4 regions of the Bradyrhizobium sp. USDA 327 genome follow, and region 1 is predicted to be linked to each of the others. Evidence: predicted binding sites of a transcription regulator. Region 1 holds the regulator's gene; each other region holds the start of a gene.
What was found. The regulator LexA, encoded in region 1, represses DNA repair genes until DNA is damaged. The targets are predictions, from matches to a motif close to TGTTCNNNNTGTGTTCNG.
Positions count from the first base shown of each region.

Region 2: a site for LexA is predicted at 1,660-1,677, ahead of ABIA42_RS04845 (DUF3072 domain-containing protein). Genes of this name have one in related genera too.
Region 3: a site for LexA is predicted at 2,285-2,302, ahead of ABIA42_RS07280 (putative DNA modification/repair radical SAM protein). Genes of this name have one in related genera too.
Region 4: a site for LexA is predicted at 2,059-2,076, ahead of ABIA42_RS04465 (PA0069 family radical SAM protein). Genes of this name have one in related genera too.

Region 1 covers NZ_JBGCCW010000001.1:3,372,294-3,375,933, forward strand. Annotated here, with positions in the region: gene ABIA42_RS15515 (hypothetical protein) at 1-157, shown strand, start outside; gene glp (gephyrin-like molybdotransferase Glp) at 365-1,576, shown strand; gene lexA (transcriptional repressor LexA) at 1,753-2,454, shown strand; gene ABIA42_RS15530 (hypothetical protein) at 2,950-3,384, shown strand; gene ABIA42_RS15535 (ComEC/Rec2 family competence protein) at 3,504-3,640, opposite strand, start outside.
Region 2 covers NZ_JBGCCW010000001.1:1,088,960-1,092,599, forward strand. Annotated here, with positions in the region: gene ABIA42_RS04830 (Do family serine endopeptidase) at 1-407, shown strand, start outside; gene ABIA42_RS04835 (hypothetical protein) at 674-1,036, shown strand; gene ABIA42_RS04840 (DUF6496 domain-containing protein) at 1,049-1,342, opposite strand; gene ABIA42_RS04845 (DUF3072 domain-containing protein) at 1,429-1,623, opposite strand; gene ABIA42_RS04850 (hypothetical protein) at 1,739-1,960, shown strand; gene ABIA42_RS04855 (hypothetical protein) at 2,078-2,320, opposite strand; gene ABIA42_RS04860 (hypothetical protein) at 2,415-2,672, opposite strand; gene ABIA42_RS04865 (hypothetical protein) at 2,813-3,034, shown strand; gene ABIA42_RS04870 (HWE histidine kinase domain-containing protein) at 3,031-3,640, opposite strand, start outside.
Region 3 covers NZ_JBGCCW010000001.1:1,613,117-1,616,756, forward strand. Annotated here, with positions in the region: gene ABIA42_RS07275 (UdgX family uracil-DNA binding protein) at 1-969, opposite strand, end outside; gene ABIA42_RS07280 (putative DNA modification/repair radical SAM protein) at 969-2,204, opposite strand; gene ABIA42_RS07285 (ImuA family protein) at 2,367-3,155, shown strand; gene ABIA42_RS07290 (DNA polymerase Y family protein) at 3,052-3,640, shown strand, end outside.
Region 4 covers NZ_JBGCCW010000001.1:1,010,393-1,014,032, reverse strand. Annotated here, with positions in the region: gene ABIA42_RS04475 (ribonuclease HII) at 1-321, opposite strand, end outside; gene ABIA42_RS04470 (VOC family protein) at 394-849, opposite strand; gene ABIA42_RS04465 (PA0069 family radical SAM protein) at 874-2,037, opposite strand; gene ABIA42_RS04460 (phosphoketolase) at 2,247-3,640, shown strand, end outside.

The sequences.
Region 1 (3,640 bases):
CGCCAGAACCACCTCGGATTCTGACCTCTCCGCCAAGCTGATCAGCAAGGCGGCCGACCTGAAGTCCCTGGCCGATCCGCTGCCCGACAAGGATCAGGATCCCAGAGCTCCCGACGTGGCACCGGACGTCGGTCCGAGCGATCCGACAGGACGTTGAGCGATGTTGGCCGTGGTGCTCGTCATTCTCGTCCTCGCCATGGCTATCCTCGTGCCGGTCTGTCTCGCCGTCCGGATCATGCCGCGGCGGACTTGAGCTCCCTGCCCACGACGGAAATCGCGCAGGATAAATCATCCTGTGTGCTGCTTTGCCTCGCGCCTGCACTCGGCTAGAACTCTCGCCAACGATTTGCAGGAGTTTCCGCCCGTGGCCCTCATGCCCGTTTCTGACGCGCTTGCCGCGGTGCTGGCGGGTGCAGAGCCGCTGCCTGAAGAGATGGTTTCCCTCGATGAGGCCTACCATCGCGTGCTTGCGCGCGACGTCGCTTCGCGGCGCACGCAGCCACCGGAGGCCATGTCGGCGATGGACGGCTATGCCGTGCGCGCGGCCGACGCGGCAACGGTCGATTCCAGGCTCGCGGTCGTCGGCGAGGTCGCGGCGGGTCGCCCGTTCGCGGGAAGGGTTGGCCCCGGCGAAGCCGTGCGGATCTTCACCGGCGGCGTCGTTCCCGACGGCGCCGATGCGGTCGTGATCCAGGAGGACACCGTCGCGGAAGGCAAGCTTGTCACGATCAAGGAAGCCGCGATTTCCGGGCGGCACATCCGCCCCGCCGGCGTCGACTTCCGCGAGGGAGACGTGCTGCTCCGCAAGGGAAGCCGTCTCACGGAGCGCGATCTCGCGCTGGCCGCCGGAATGAATCACCCGCATCTCGCCGTCTGCCGCCGTCCGAGGGTCGCGATCCTCGCCACCGGCGACGAGTTGGTGATGCCCGGCACCACGCCCGGTCACGGGCAGATCGTCTATTCCAATGGCTATGCCCTGCACGCGCTCGCCCGCAGCGAGGGCGCCGAGACCATCGACCTCGGCGTTGCCGCCGATACGCTGGAGGCCACTTCCGCCGGCATCCGTCGCGCCCGGGAGAGCGGCGCCGACATCCTGATCACGACCGGTGGCGCATCGGTCGGCGACCACGATCTGGTCCAGCAGGCGCTCAAGGACGAAGGCATCTCGATGTCGTTCTGGAAGATCGCGATTCGGCCCGGCAAGCCGATGATGCACGGACGGCTCGGCGCAATGCGCGTGATCGGCCTGCCCGGCAATCCCGTGTCGTCTTACGTGTGCGCCTTCCTGTTCATGGTGCCGCTGATTCGCGCCCTGTCGGGCCGTTCAGTGATCCATCATCACCGCGAGCGCGCCGTGCTGGGCCGCGATCTCGGTGCCAACGACCAGCGCGAGGATTATCTGCGTGCGCGCCTGGAACAGCGTGACGACGGCGCGCTCGTTGCCCATCCCGTCAGCCATCAGGACTCCTCTCTGCTTGCGAATCTCGCTGCGGCGCAGGTACTTCTCGTGCGCGCACCGTTCGCGCCGAGGGCCGAGGCCGGCACGCCTTGCGAGGTGCTGCGCCTGCCCGCCTGAGCTGCACGGCCACACGCATCGCGCGAGCTTCGCTCTGTTCACCGTAAATTAAGCAGTTGCGGAACACATATCGAACATATAGTGTCCGTTCATGATTTGTTTCGAACGTGTAGCAGCTTATCGCTGAACTCCTCGTCTCGGAATCGAACGACATCAACCGGGGGACTTTCGTCGAGATGTTGACGCGCAAACAATACGAGCTTCTACGGTTCATCAGCGAACGTCTGAAGGAAAGCGGCGTGCCGCCGTCCTTCGACGAGATGAAGGATGCGCTCGACCTGCGCTCGAAGTCAGGCATCCATCGCCTGATCACCGCGCTCGAGGAGCGCGGCTTCATCCGCCGCCTGCCCAACCGCGCCCGTGCCATCGAGGTGATCAAGCTGCCCGAGCTCCAGGCCGCCGCCGGCAGCCGCCGCGGCTTCACGCCGAGCGTCATCGAGGGCAATCTCGGCAAGGTGCGCGCGACCTCCAGCCCGCCTGTGGACGAGGGCGAGCGTCCCGTCGCGGTGCCCGTGATGGGCCGCATCGCGGCCGGCACGCCGATCGAGGCGCTGCAGACCCGCAGCCACACCATCAGCGTGCCGCCCGACATGCTCGGCTCGGGCGAGCATTACGCGCTCGAAGTCCGCGGCGATTCGATGGTCGAGGCCGGCATCCTCGATGGCGACATGGCGCTGATCCAGCGCAACGAGAGCGCCGATACCGGCGACATCGTGGTGGCGCTGATCGACGACGAGGAAGCCACGCTCAAGCGCTTCCGCCGCCGCGGCGCCTCTATCGCGCTCGAGCCCGCCAACGCCGCCTACGAGGTCCGCATTCTTCCGCCGAACCGCGTGAAGATTCAGGGCAAGCTGATCGGGCTGTACCGCAAGTACTGAGCGGTCCTGCGATCGTTCGACACCTATTGGAGCGGATCCGCTGTCCGCTCCGGCTGGATGATTTTTCCGGTTCTGCTCAGATTGTCCGGCCCCCTCTTTCGGCGCCACATCCTCGACACGCCGCACGGCGCATGATCGCTTCGCGGCCTGAGAATGCGAGGACAGGTGTTGCGCCAGACGTTTCATGGACGATCGTCGCTGCGCCGATCGCAGCAGCAGTGACGTAAGCCACTGCCATACAATCGCACCGCCATTCCGCAAGCGAGCTGGCAATACTCAGGCTGGTCGGCGCCCGCGGGGCGCTGACGCACGCCTTCCGAATACGCATGCATCGGCTTTGTTCCTATCGAATCCGGGAAAGATAATGTGATCGCGGCTTGCGGACGCAGCCGCAGATTTGCCTACAACGAAGCAGAATGTTGCGTGCTTCCACCTGATAGAGGCCTGCGCCTCCAAAAGAGGTGCGGGTTGCTATCTTCGCATGAGGAGCACCCGATGTGTGACTACAGCCTGCATGCCGTCGCGACGCGCCCCGCCGAAGTCGGCGAGACGATCGTCACGACAACCTTCCGTGGCACCTCGACGCGCGGCTTCGCCTCCGAAGCCGATCTCTCCGTCGCGGTCTGCCTGCTGCCGGGAACGGAGCTCGCTTTCGCCGACAACGTCCGTTACGACAATCGCTGGATCTGGACGCGCACCGTGAACTCCCGCGTCGGCAAGTTCGGCAAGATCGACCCGCACATTCCCGATCGCCATCATGACGCGATCGAATTCCCCGACGGCAAATACGTGCTGGTGACACAGCTCGTCGAAGGCCAGCGCGCGACCGTGCTGCAACTGCCGGTGACCCAGCCGGTTGGCGAACGCGAGCACAAGCCGCAGATCGTCGCCGACACGCGGTCCACCATCACGCGCCTGCCGATCGGCTGACGTCGTCGCCCCGGCCGATGGTCGTGGGCCAGGAATGAAATGCCATCGCCGGCCGAGGCCGGCGAGATGGTATGGTTTGCGTCCTGCGAAATCCGGTCCGACCTCCCCCGCACCGCTCCTCAATCGTCCGCCTGAAAATCCGTCTCCGATGGCGTTGCGTCCCGGTTGCGGGGCACGGCCGTCTTCGGCGCAAGGCTGCCGTCGAAATCCGCCTCGCCGGCGCCGGCCGGCAGCCAGGGGCGGCTTGTGCCTCTCG
Region 2 (3,640 bases), 2.3 Mb from region 1:
CCGTGAAGCTCGATGTCTTCCGCAAGGGCGACAGCAAAACGGTGACCCTGACGCTCGGCGAGTTGCCGAACGAGCGGCAAGCCAAAGGAAATGGCAATGCCGACGAGGGCAGAGGGCAGCCGAATGCCGGCACGCCGCGCCTCGGCCTCAGCCTTGCGCCCGCAGGTGACGTCCAGGGCGCGGGCCAGAAGGGTGTCGTCGTCACCGAGGTCGATCCGCAAGGGCCGGCGGCACAACGCGGCATTCAGACCGGCGACGTCATCCTCAATGTCGGCGGCAAGGCGGTCGCCAATGTCGGCGACGTCCGTTCGGAGCTGGCGCAGGCCAAATCGTCGGGCAAGCGCAGCGTGCTGTTGCAGGTGAGAAGCGCGGAGGCGACAAGATTCGTCGCAGTTCCGCTCGCGTAGAGTCGCGCGTATCGTGCGACGCAGATCAAAAAAGGCGGCCCTCAGGCCGCCTTTCCTGTTCCGCCTCGAAATTCCCGTTGGGTTATCGATAACATTCTCGTTAACACAGGAATGGTGAAGCAGTTCGTCCGAAAAAGCCGTGTTCGTTGATCACAGTTCCAGCACCGCTGCGACAAGGGAGTCGCAAGGTGGGTTGCAGTCGTGGAACTCGAACTTGCCGCCGCTTTGTGGAACTTGCCGGCGGTTCGCATTTGATCGGTGCCGACATGGTTCGATTGAAGCTCTCGCGGAGGAGTGCACTGCTCACAGCGTCATTGGTGCTCTGGGGCGGAAACGCGCTCGGGCGTGACGACGGCCGCTACGCGAACTCCCCCCTGAAACCATGGTTCGACAGTCTGCGCAGCCAGCTCGGTCCGTGCTGCTCGGATGCGGACGGATTTGCCGTCGCCGATCCCGACTGGGAGTCGCATAACGGGCGTTACCGCGTGCGTCTGGACGGGCAGTGGATCGAGGTGCCGGACGAAGCCGTCATCACCGAGCCGAACCGGGCCGGCCGCACCATGGTGTGGCCGGTGAAGACGGCGTTCGGGATTTCGATCCGTTGCTTCATGCCGGGCAGCATGATCTGAGACGGGTCAGCGTCAGCGCTTGCTGGATTTGCGCTTCGACGACTTCTTAGACGACTTGCTTGACTTAGACGATTTTCTCGACGTCTTCTTGGCACTCTTCCGCTTCGATGCCTTCTTCGGGACCTTCTTGCCCTTCTTGCGCGCCTTCGACAGTCCGATCGCGATTGCCTGCTTGCGGCTCTTCACGCGGCCGCCGCGTCCCCCGCGCCCGCTCTTCGCGGTACCCTTTTTGTAGCGCCGCATCTCGCTTTCGACATCGCTGCCGGAGCTGCGTGAGTAGCGACGTTTCTTTGCCTTACGTGCCATGCATGTTCTCCCTTGGCGAAGGAGAACCACACGGCTCAGCCATGGTTCCGGCAGCGCGTACACAACGTGCAGGCGCGCGACGCAGCCTAGAAGGAGTTCGCTAGCTCGATCTCCGCCTCCAGCGCCTGGATGCGCCGTGCGGCCTCACCGAAGGACAGGTCCCGTGCAAACTGGGCGGGCTGATAGGCCTCTTCGCTCAGCCGCTTCAGCCTGAGACCCTGCGCCCGCGTCATCTGCTCGCCAAGAAAAACCCTGGCGTCGTATTTACCCTGAACCTGCATCTGTTTTCTCCGTTCTGAAATCGTGACTTGACTATATGTTCTTATTTTGTTCTAATAAACCATGGACAACAGAATTAATGAAATTCGACGTAAAATCAGAGTCTTGAGGCTAGAAATGGCCGACGTCGAGGCGTCGGTGCGCGATCTCGTCGAGCGCGACCGCGACTGTACGGAAAGGGCCCTGGCGCAGATGGATCTGCGCCGGAGAATCAACCTCCTGATCGGCGAATGGAAGGCAGCTGGTGGCAGCGACGTTCTGCCTGACGTCCGCGACCGGGTGCGCCTTCGTCCCGCGAAGACGGGCGGCAATCCCGTGCGCGCGAGCGGGCCCCGCTGATCAGGGAGCGGGCGGTGGAAGAGGATCCGGACGCGTATCGGATTTGAAACTGCGCCCGAGTACCAAGAGAAAGGGCCCCGCAATGGGCGGAGCCCTCGATGGATTCCAGGGAGTGGCCTATTTGGTGTTGGTCATGCCGCCCTTGTTCGTCATGGTGCCACCCTGATCGGAGCCGGGGCCGGAGCCGCCTTGGCCGGAAGGATCAGCACCCTTGGAGGACTTGGTGTTGGCGCCGGTGGTCTGCGACGATGACATCGAGGATCCATGCTTGGCCTTGTGTGACTTGGCCTGCACGGCGAACGGCGCGGCGGCAAGGCCGGTTGCCAACATTACGGCGAGAGCGAGCTTGGTCGTCTTCATGCGGGAAACTCCCTGAGTTAATTTGACGCAGGCAGCCAACCGCTCTTCGCCGCAGGAGTTCCCGACAAAGCATCTCCTGCGGGTCACGCGCGCTTCAAGATTGCTTGTCCTCGTCAATGATGAAGACGACGCCAGTGAGCGTCGCACCGATCGCGAACGTCGTCACCAAGGTGAGAGTGAAGACCAGAATGGCCTGGCTTCCGCCGTTATTGAGCAGGTTGGCCACGGCTGGATTGGACAGAACCAGCATGAGGCTGAAGGTGAGGCCGAGGGCCGCGCCCATCATTGCCTGCGTCAGCAGCTTGATAAGTCCGCTGGCAGAGATCAGCTCAGACGACTTATTCGTGCGCATGGGAGTGCATCCCGAATTGGCATGCAAACACCCGCGTGATTGTCTGGTTCCATTCGGTTGAAATAATTGTCATCGCCCGCTTCATCCGACGTTCATGCCGGGCTTGCGAGGATGAGCGCCATCAAAACGGGAACATGGATATGGGTAAGGTAGTCTTTCTTTACCGCTCGCTGGCCTATCGCAACGCGGCTGCGGACATTCTGCGCAAGGCCCGCAGGCTTCCGCGCGGAGCGGAACGAAGCGCGGCGCGCCGCTACGCCAGGGCCCTGCGCGATCTCGCACGGACGGAAGCCTGGCTGGAAGGGCGGGTCCCGCGCGAACCGCGGATGGCCCAGCACATGACGAGCGCGGCGTCCGGTTAACCCGATGCGCGCTGCAATTCTGCGGAGCCGCCGCTGTCGAACTTGCCGGGTCCGGCCGTGGCCGTCTTGCGCGTCAGAGGCACCTCCAGGCGGCACAACAGGCCCTCGGCGCGCCAATCGAACTGCGCCTGTCCGCCAAGCTGGGACTCAACGCTCGCAAGCAGGCTCCGCGTACCGAAGCCGCGAGATTTCGGTGCCATGACCAGCGGACCGCCGGATTCCTCCCAGCTCAGCGTGAGCAGCTCGTCCTCGACCTGCCAGTCGATCGCGAGCCGCCCAGATCGAGTCGAAAGCGCGCCATACTTCGCCGAGTTGGTGAAGAGCTCGTGCAGCGCGAGCGCCAGCGTCTGGGCCGTCGCCGGCAGCAACTGAACCTCGGGACCCGACAATCTGATCTGGTCGCCGAGCGAATAGGGCGCAAGCTCCTCGTCGATCAGCCTGGAGAGCTCGGCGCCCTGCCAGCTCGACAGCGACAGGATGGTGTGCACGCGCGCCAGTGCATTGATGCGTCCCTCGACGGCGTTGACGTAGTCCTTGACCTCGTCCGCCCGGGTGAGGCGCACGATCGACTGCGCCAGCGCCAGCGCGTTCTTGGCGCGATGATCG
Region 3 (3,640 bases), 1.8 Mb from region 1:
GGGCTGTTCGCCGACCAGCATGATGTTGGCGGACTTCGGGCCTTCGCCGAACACGGTCTGGGTCGCGTCCTTGTAGAGATGGCAGGCGCAGCAATGCGCGGCCTCCTCGCGGAGCGCTTCGAGATCGTCGGCAGCTGGCTTGCGTTTCATCGGAGCCTCCGGCCGCTTCTGAGGCTTGCGCGGATCGGTTGCGGCATTGGCGATCATAGCACCGGTCATGCGCTCGGCGTCCTCGATCAGAGGCTTAATGATCGAGGCCTCGGGCAGGTTCCTCCAATATTTCTTCGGCATCTCGGTCTGCATCGCCTTCACCTTGAGCCGGGCCGGATTGAAGATGCTGGCGTAGTAGCGCCGCCAGGTTTCTTCCAGCCGGTCTTCGCTCGGTGCTTCGCTCCTGCTGACGCCGGATGTGAACGAAAGTGCGTGGCCATCCCAATGCGCGCAGAGGTCCGGTGTCAGGATCGACCAGGGCATGTCGGCAAAGCGCTTGGCGAAGAACGGCGCAGCGAGCTCGACGATGTGATGCTCCGGCTCGAACCAGGCGACGTAATGCGCCTGGCGTTCCCGGCCGATCTCGCGGAAGCGGACGAAGGCGTGCATCTTGTGCTCGTCGCGATGGACCGCCTTTGCCATGGCCGTGACTTGCGCGACGTCAGGATCGGTCGCAACCTCGATGAGGTCGTGATTGTCCTTCAATCGCCAGAGCAGGCGATAGAGGATCGCAAAACGCTCGACATCGCGGTGCAGGATGGCGGCCTTGGCCAGCTCGACGAATTTTGCTGATACGTTGAAGGTGCCGTCGTTCACCTCAAGGATCGGAGACGGCGCGGGTGGCGCAAACAACTCCGCTTCGCCACCTCGCACGGTCCAGGTGATATCACGCGGCTCCACATGACGTAGAACGAGCGTACGGGCAGCTTTGCGCCAGCCGTCGAAATCAGTTTCCGTATCGAGGGTGATGTACTGCATCAGAAGCCAAATCCGAGTTGCGTTGCCTTCGGCTTGAACCGGTCGATCAGCCGCGCTTCGTCGAGCCGATGGAGCGAGGGGCGATGATCGCTGAGGACAATGAACGGCAGCGCCTTGTGCCGGGGCACGTGCAGCCGCGCGAGATCGGCAAGACGGATCGTAGTGGTGCGCCGCGTCGCGATGATGCGTTCGACCGCCTTGGTGCCGAAGCCTGGCACGCGCAGCAATTCCTCGCGGCTGGCGCGGTTGACGTCGAGCGGAAAGCGGTCGCGGTGGCGGAGCGCCCAGGCCAGCTTGGGATCGATGTCGAGCGGCAGCATCGCGCTGTCGTCGACGATCTCGCCGACGTCGAAGCCGTAGAACCGCATCAGCCAGTCGGCCTGGTAGAGCCGGTGCTCGCGCAGCAGCGGCGGTGCCCGCAGAGGAAGTGCACGGCTGGCATCGGGGATCGGGCTGAAGGCGGAGTAATAGACGCGCCGCAGCCGGTAGGCGCCATAGAGATTGGCGCTGGTGTGCAGGATGGTGTGATCGGAGGCCGCGTCGGCGCCGACGATCATCTGCGTGCTCTGGCCGGCCGGTGCGAAGCGCTGCGGCTTGGCCTTGGTCTTTGCGCTGCGGCTGTCCTCGGCCTCGTCCAGCTTTAGCCGCAGCCGGCCCATGGTGCGGCGGATCGCGCGAACGTCCTTCTCGGGCGCGAATTGCTGCAGGCTCGTCTCCTCAGGCATCTCGATGTTGATGGAGAGGCGGTCGGCATATTTGCCGGCTTCCGCGATCAGCGCGTCGTCGGCTTCGGGAATGGTCTTCAGGTGAATGTAGCCGCGGAAGTGATGCTCCTCGCGCAGCTTGCGCGCGACGCTGACCACCTGCTCCATGGTGTAGTCGGGGCTGCGGATGATGCCGGAGGAGAGAAACAGGCCCTCGATGTAATTGCGCCGGTAGAAGTCGAGCGTCAGCTTGACGACCTCGTCGACGGTGAAGCGGGCGCGCGGCACGTTCGAGGAGGCGCGGTTGACGCAATAGAGGCAATCGTAATTGCAGGCGTTGGTCAGCAGCACCTTGAGCAGCGAGATGCAGCGTCCGTCCGGCGCGTAGGAATGGCAGATCCCCATGCCGGGCGCGGTCGAGCCCATCCCCTTGCCGTCGCTGGAATCCCGCTTCTCGGTGCCGCTGGAGGCACAGGACGCGTCGTATTTGGCGGCGTCCGCCAGGATTTCCAGCTTGCGTTGTACGTCCATCCTTGAATCCCTTTGATTCAGCTCACGAATCCGATCGAGCGCCAATTCGATTGACTCTTCTGGCCCCGTTAGCTTTATATTAGAACATATCATGAACAAATGAGCCAGCCGTTGGTTCTTCTTTTGAAGGCCACGGCACCAATTCCTGAAGGAGCGGCGAGCATGAGCGGCGCACGCAACAGCGCGCTTGCGACCTTGCGCGGCCAGATCGAACGCATCGAGACGGCGGAAATCGTGCATCAGCATGATCGCGTCGCGCTCGGCCATCACGAAGCCGATGGCGCGCTGAAGGGCGGGCTCGCGCGCGCGGCGGTCCATGAGGTGTTTTGCGAGGGGCGTCAGGGCGCTGCCGCGACCGGCTTCGTCATGGGCCTTGCGGGACGCGTGAGCGCGCGTCGGCCGCTGCTGTGGGTGCGGCAGGATTTTTCGGAGATAGAGACGGGCGCGCTGTCGATGAGCGGGCTAGCCGAACTCGGCCTCGATCCGCGCCGCGTGGTGATGGTGCGCGCCGCCGATGTCGAGAGCGCGCTGCGCACCTCGGCCGATGCGCTCGCCTGCGATGCGCTGGGCGCCGTCGTGCTCGAGCTCTGGGGCGAGATCAGACAGTTCGATCTCGTGGCAAGCCGCAAGCTGACGCTCGCCGCGCAATCTTCCGGCGTTACCGGGTTGCTCCTGCGCATGGCCGCACAACCTTTGCCCTCGACTGCGGAGACGCGATGGATGCTGCGCGCGGCACATTCACCGCCGGGGCAGGCATGGAGCACATGGGGCGCGCCGCGCTTCGATGCCGAACTCTTGCGCAATCGTCATGGCCCGTGCGGCCGGTGGATCATGGAATGGAATTGTGATGAGTGCCAGTTCAGTGAACCGTCGACGTATCCTCAGCCTGTGGCTGCCGCGCCTGCCCATCGACCGGATCCAGCGGTTTTTCGGCAGCGCCGGGCTGGGTAAAGCCAATCATGAGCCGAGCATCGTCGTCATCAAGGACAACAATGCGCTGGTGATCCATGCGCTGGACGAGGCCGCCGAGCGCCTCGGCCTGTATATCGGCCAACCCCTGGCCAATGCGCGGGCGATGTGTCCCGACCTGAGGGTGTTCGATGCCGATATCGTGGCCGATGCGAAGACGCTCAGCGATATTGCCGACTGGTGCGACCGCTTCACGCCGCTGGTGGCGCTCGACGCGCCGCACGGGCTGTTCCTCGACATCACCGGCTGCGCGCATCTGTTCGGCGGCGAAGCCGCGCTTTTGCGGACGCTGGTCCGGGCGCTCGACCGGCAGGGCTTTGCCGTCAGCGCCGCGATTGCCGGGACCTCGGTCTGCGCGCGCACGCTGACGCGGCAGGCCACGGGAACCATCGTTGCAGATGGTGGGGAGGCGGCTGCGATCGACCAGTTTCCGGTGTCCGCACTCGGGGCGGGCGAGGCGATCACGA
Region 4 (3,640 bases), 2.4 Mb from region 1:
GGCAGTCAGCCGCTTGGAATCATCGATACCGCGCGGGATGCGATCGGGATCGAGAATCACAGCCGCTGCCACCACGGGACCGGCCAGCGGGCCGCGGCCGGCCTCGTCGCACCCGGCAACAGGCCAGACGCCGCGCTTGATCAGCGCGCGCTCGCGGCGGAAGCTAGGGGGAGCAATGGCAATGATGCCTTTCCTGCCGGCAGGAACCTTCGGAGCCTTGGCCGGAGGCGCTTTGGCCTCGTTGGCAGGCGCGGCCTTCTTCGCAGCCTCCTTTTTTGGCGCGTCTTTGGCTGGGTTCTTGGCGGACTTGTCCCGAATCATGGCCGGGATCGTGCGCAAGGGGCTTCGCCAGCGCAACCGGGAACCCAGGATATTCCCACTATTCAGGCCGTCCTAGTCCGCCAGATGTACCCGGCGGTCCTCGCCCACCTCGATACCGGGCGCGACCACGACCTCCCAAGGATGGCCGTCGGGGTCGGTGAAATAGCCGGAATAGCCGCCGTAGTCGGTCTCGTGCGCCGCCCTCAGCAGGCCGGCCCCCTTCCCGATGGCGAAGGCCAGCACCGCATCGACCTCCTCACGCGTCCGGCAGTTCCAGGCGAGCGTCATGCCGCGAAAGGTCGATGGCCTCGGCGCGTCCTGCAAGGTCGCATCTGCCGCGAGTTGATCCCACGGATACAGGGCGAGCACCGGACCACCGGTATCGTAGAAGGCGACGGCCTCCCCGGTGGCCTTCAGCCGGCGCGAGAAGCCGAGTGCATCGTAAAAGGCGATGCTGGCGCGGATGTCGCTCACGCCCAGCGTGACGACGGTGAGCCTCGGCGCCGGAGCCGCCAATTCCTGACTCATGCCATGCCTCTTTCACCTTCCCTGTCAGAACAGGCTGAGCTGATCGCCGTTCCGCTTCGGCCGCGCAAAGTGATCCGTGGTCAGCTTGGAGCGCCGCTTGTTGAGACCGAGCCTGTCGCAGGCGATCTCGAAGCGGCGGCCGATGGTCCAGGCCATCGGGCCGGTGCCCTTCATCCGCTCGCCCCATTTCGCATCGTAGTCGCGCCCGCCGCGCATGTCGCGAATCAGGGTGAAGACGTGGCGATAGCGGTCCGGATAGTTCGCCATCAGCCATTCGCGGAAGAGATCGCGGACCTCGAGCGGCAGTCGCAGCAGCACATAGGAGGCTTCCTTGACGCCGGCATGGGCGGCGGCATCGAGGATGCGCTCGATCTCGGAATCGTTCAGCGCGGGGATCACGGGCGCGACCATCACCGTGGTCGGAATGCCGGCATCCGAGAGCTGCTTCAGCGCCTCCAGCCGCTTCGGCGGCGTCGAAGCCCGCGGCTCCATGGTGCGCGCGAGCTTCGGATCGAGCGAGGTGACCGAAATCGCGACCTTGGCGAGGTTGCGCTTGGCCATCCGTGCCAGAATGTCGATGTCGCGCACCACCAGCGCCGATTTGGTGACGATGCCGACGGGATGGCTGGCGCGTTCCAGCACCTCGAGGATTCCGCGCATGATCTTTCGCTCGCGCTCGATCGGCTGGTAGGGATCGGTGTTGGTGCCGATCGCGATCATCCTGGGTTCGTAGCCGGTGGCGGCGAGCTCCTTCTCGAGCAGCGCCGGCGCCTCGGGCTTCACGAACAGCTTCGACTCGAAATCCAGCCCCGGCGAGAGGCCGAGATAGGCATGCGTCGGTCGCGCGAAGCAGTAGACGCAGCCGTGCTCGCAGCCGCGATAGGGATTGATCGAGCGGTCGAAGCCAATGTCCGGGGAATCGTTGCGGGTGATCACCTTGCGCGAGGTGTCGACACCGACACTGGTCTTGAACGGCGGCAGCTCTTCCAGGCTCTGCCAGCCGTCGTCGAAAGCGACGCGCGCCTCGGCCTCGTAACGGCCGCTGGCATTGGATTGTGCGCCCCGCCCTCGCCTTCGCGCGCGATCGATGGCGACGCCAAGCTCGGGGAAATCTGAAGGCGCACCCGCCGGCTCGGAGGGCGCCGTGACCGGCGGGTGCTTGAGAGCATGAGAGGATGCTGGACTCATGCAATCAAGATAGCACGCAAAAGGAACAAATCAAGAACACAAACAAGAAACGTGAAAACAACCCCATGCAAAGTAGCCGCCCAAATTTCGGGCGCGCGGCTTTGACCTCACGCAATACGCCCGTCACGACGATTTCGTTTGATCCCGCACAGGGATCGATCGTGCCGGAACAAAGTTGGTGACGATCGCTGGGTGAAAGCCGAAGGAACATGACAATTCAACAAAAAGCGGCCGCCGCGACCGGCGACCTCGATCTGCTCGATCGCTATTGGCGTGCCGCCAACTACCTCTCGGTCGGGCAAATCTACCTGCTCGACAATCCGTTGCTGCGTGAGCCGTTGCGGCCCGAGCATATCAAGCCGCGTTTGCTCGGCCATTGGGGCACCACGCCCGGCCTGAACTTCATCTATGCCCATCTCAATCGCGTGATCCGCGCGCTGGACCTCAACATCATCTATGTCTGCGGACCCGGCCATGGCGGCCCCGGCATGGTCGCCAACACCTATCTCGAAGGCAGCTACAGCGAGATCTATCCCGACATCGCGCGCGATGCGGACGGATTACGCAAGCTATTCAGGCAGTTCTCCTTCCCGGGCGGCATTCCGAGCCACGCGGCGCCGGAAACGCCGGGCTCGATCCACGAAGGCGGCGAGCTCGGCTACGCGCTGGTGCACGCCTATGGCGCGGCCTTCGACAATCCTGATTTGATCGTCGCCTGTGTCGTCGGCGACGGCGAGGCCGAGACCGGCCCTCTCGCCGCGTCCTGGCACTCGAACAAGTTCCTGAACCCGGCGCATGACGGCGCCGTGCTGCCGATCCTGCATCTCAACGGCTACAAGATCGCAAATCCCACCGTGCTCGGACGGATGGGAGATGCGGAGATCCGCGATCTCTTCCGCGGGTACGGGCACGAGCCGCTGTTCGTCGCGGGCGATGATCCCAAATTGATGCACCGTGCCATGGCGGATGCGCTCGATGTCGCACTCGCCAGCATCCGCTCGATCCAGCAGCACGCCCGCGACGGGCGGACAAGCGTCGAGCGGCCGCGCTGGCCGATGATCGTGCTGCGCAGCCCGAAGGGCTGGACCGGCCCGAAGGAAGTCGACGGCAAGAAGGTCGAGGGCTTTTGGCGCGCGCATCAAGTGCCTGTCGCCGGCTGCCGCGAAAATCCGGCGCACCTGAAAGTGCTCGAAGACTGGATGCGCAGCTACGAGCCGGAAAAACTGTTCGACGCGAACGGCGCGCTCGCTCCCGAGCTTCAGGCGCTCGCACCTGAAGGTGTCAGGCGCATGGGCGCCAATCCTCACGCCAATGGCGGCCTGTTGAAAAAGGAGCTGAAGCTGCCCGACTTCCGCAGCTTCGCTGTCGAGGTGCGGCAGCCCGGCGGCACCGTCGCCGAAGCGACGCGCGAGCTCGGCAAATTCCTGCGCGACGTCATCCGCCTCAACGCGCAACAGCGCAATTTCCGCATCATGGGGCCGGACGAGACCGCGTCGAACCGGCTAGATGCCGTGTTCGAGGCCACCGAACGCGTCTGGATGGAGCCGATCGAATCCTACGACGTGCACCTCGCCCAGGACGGTCGCGTGATGGAGGTCTTGAG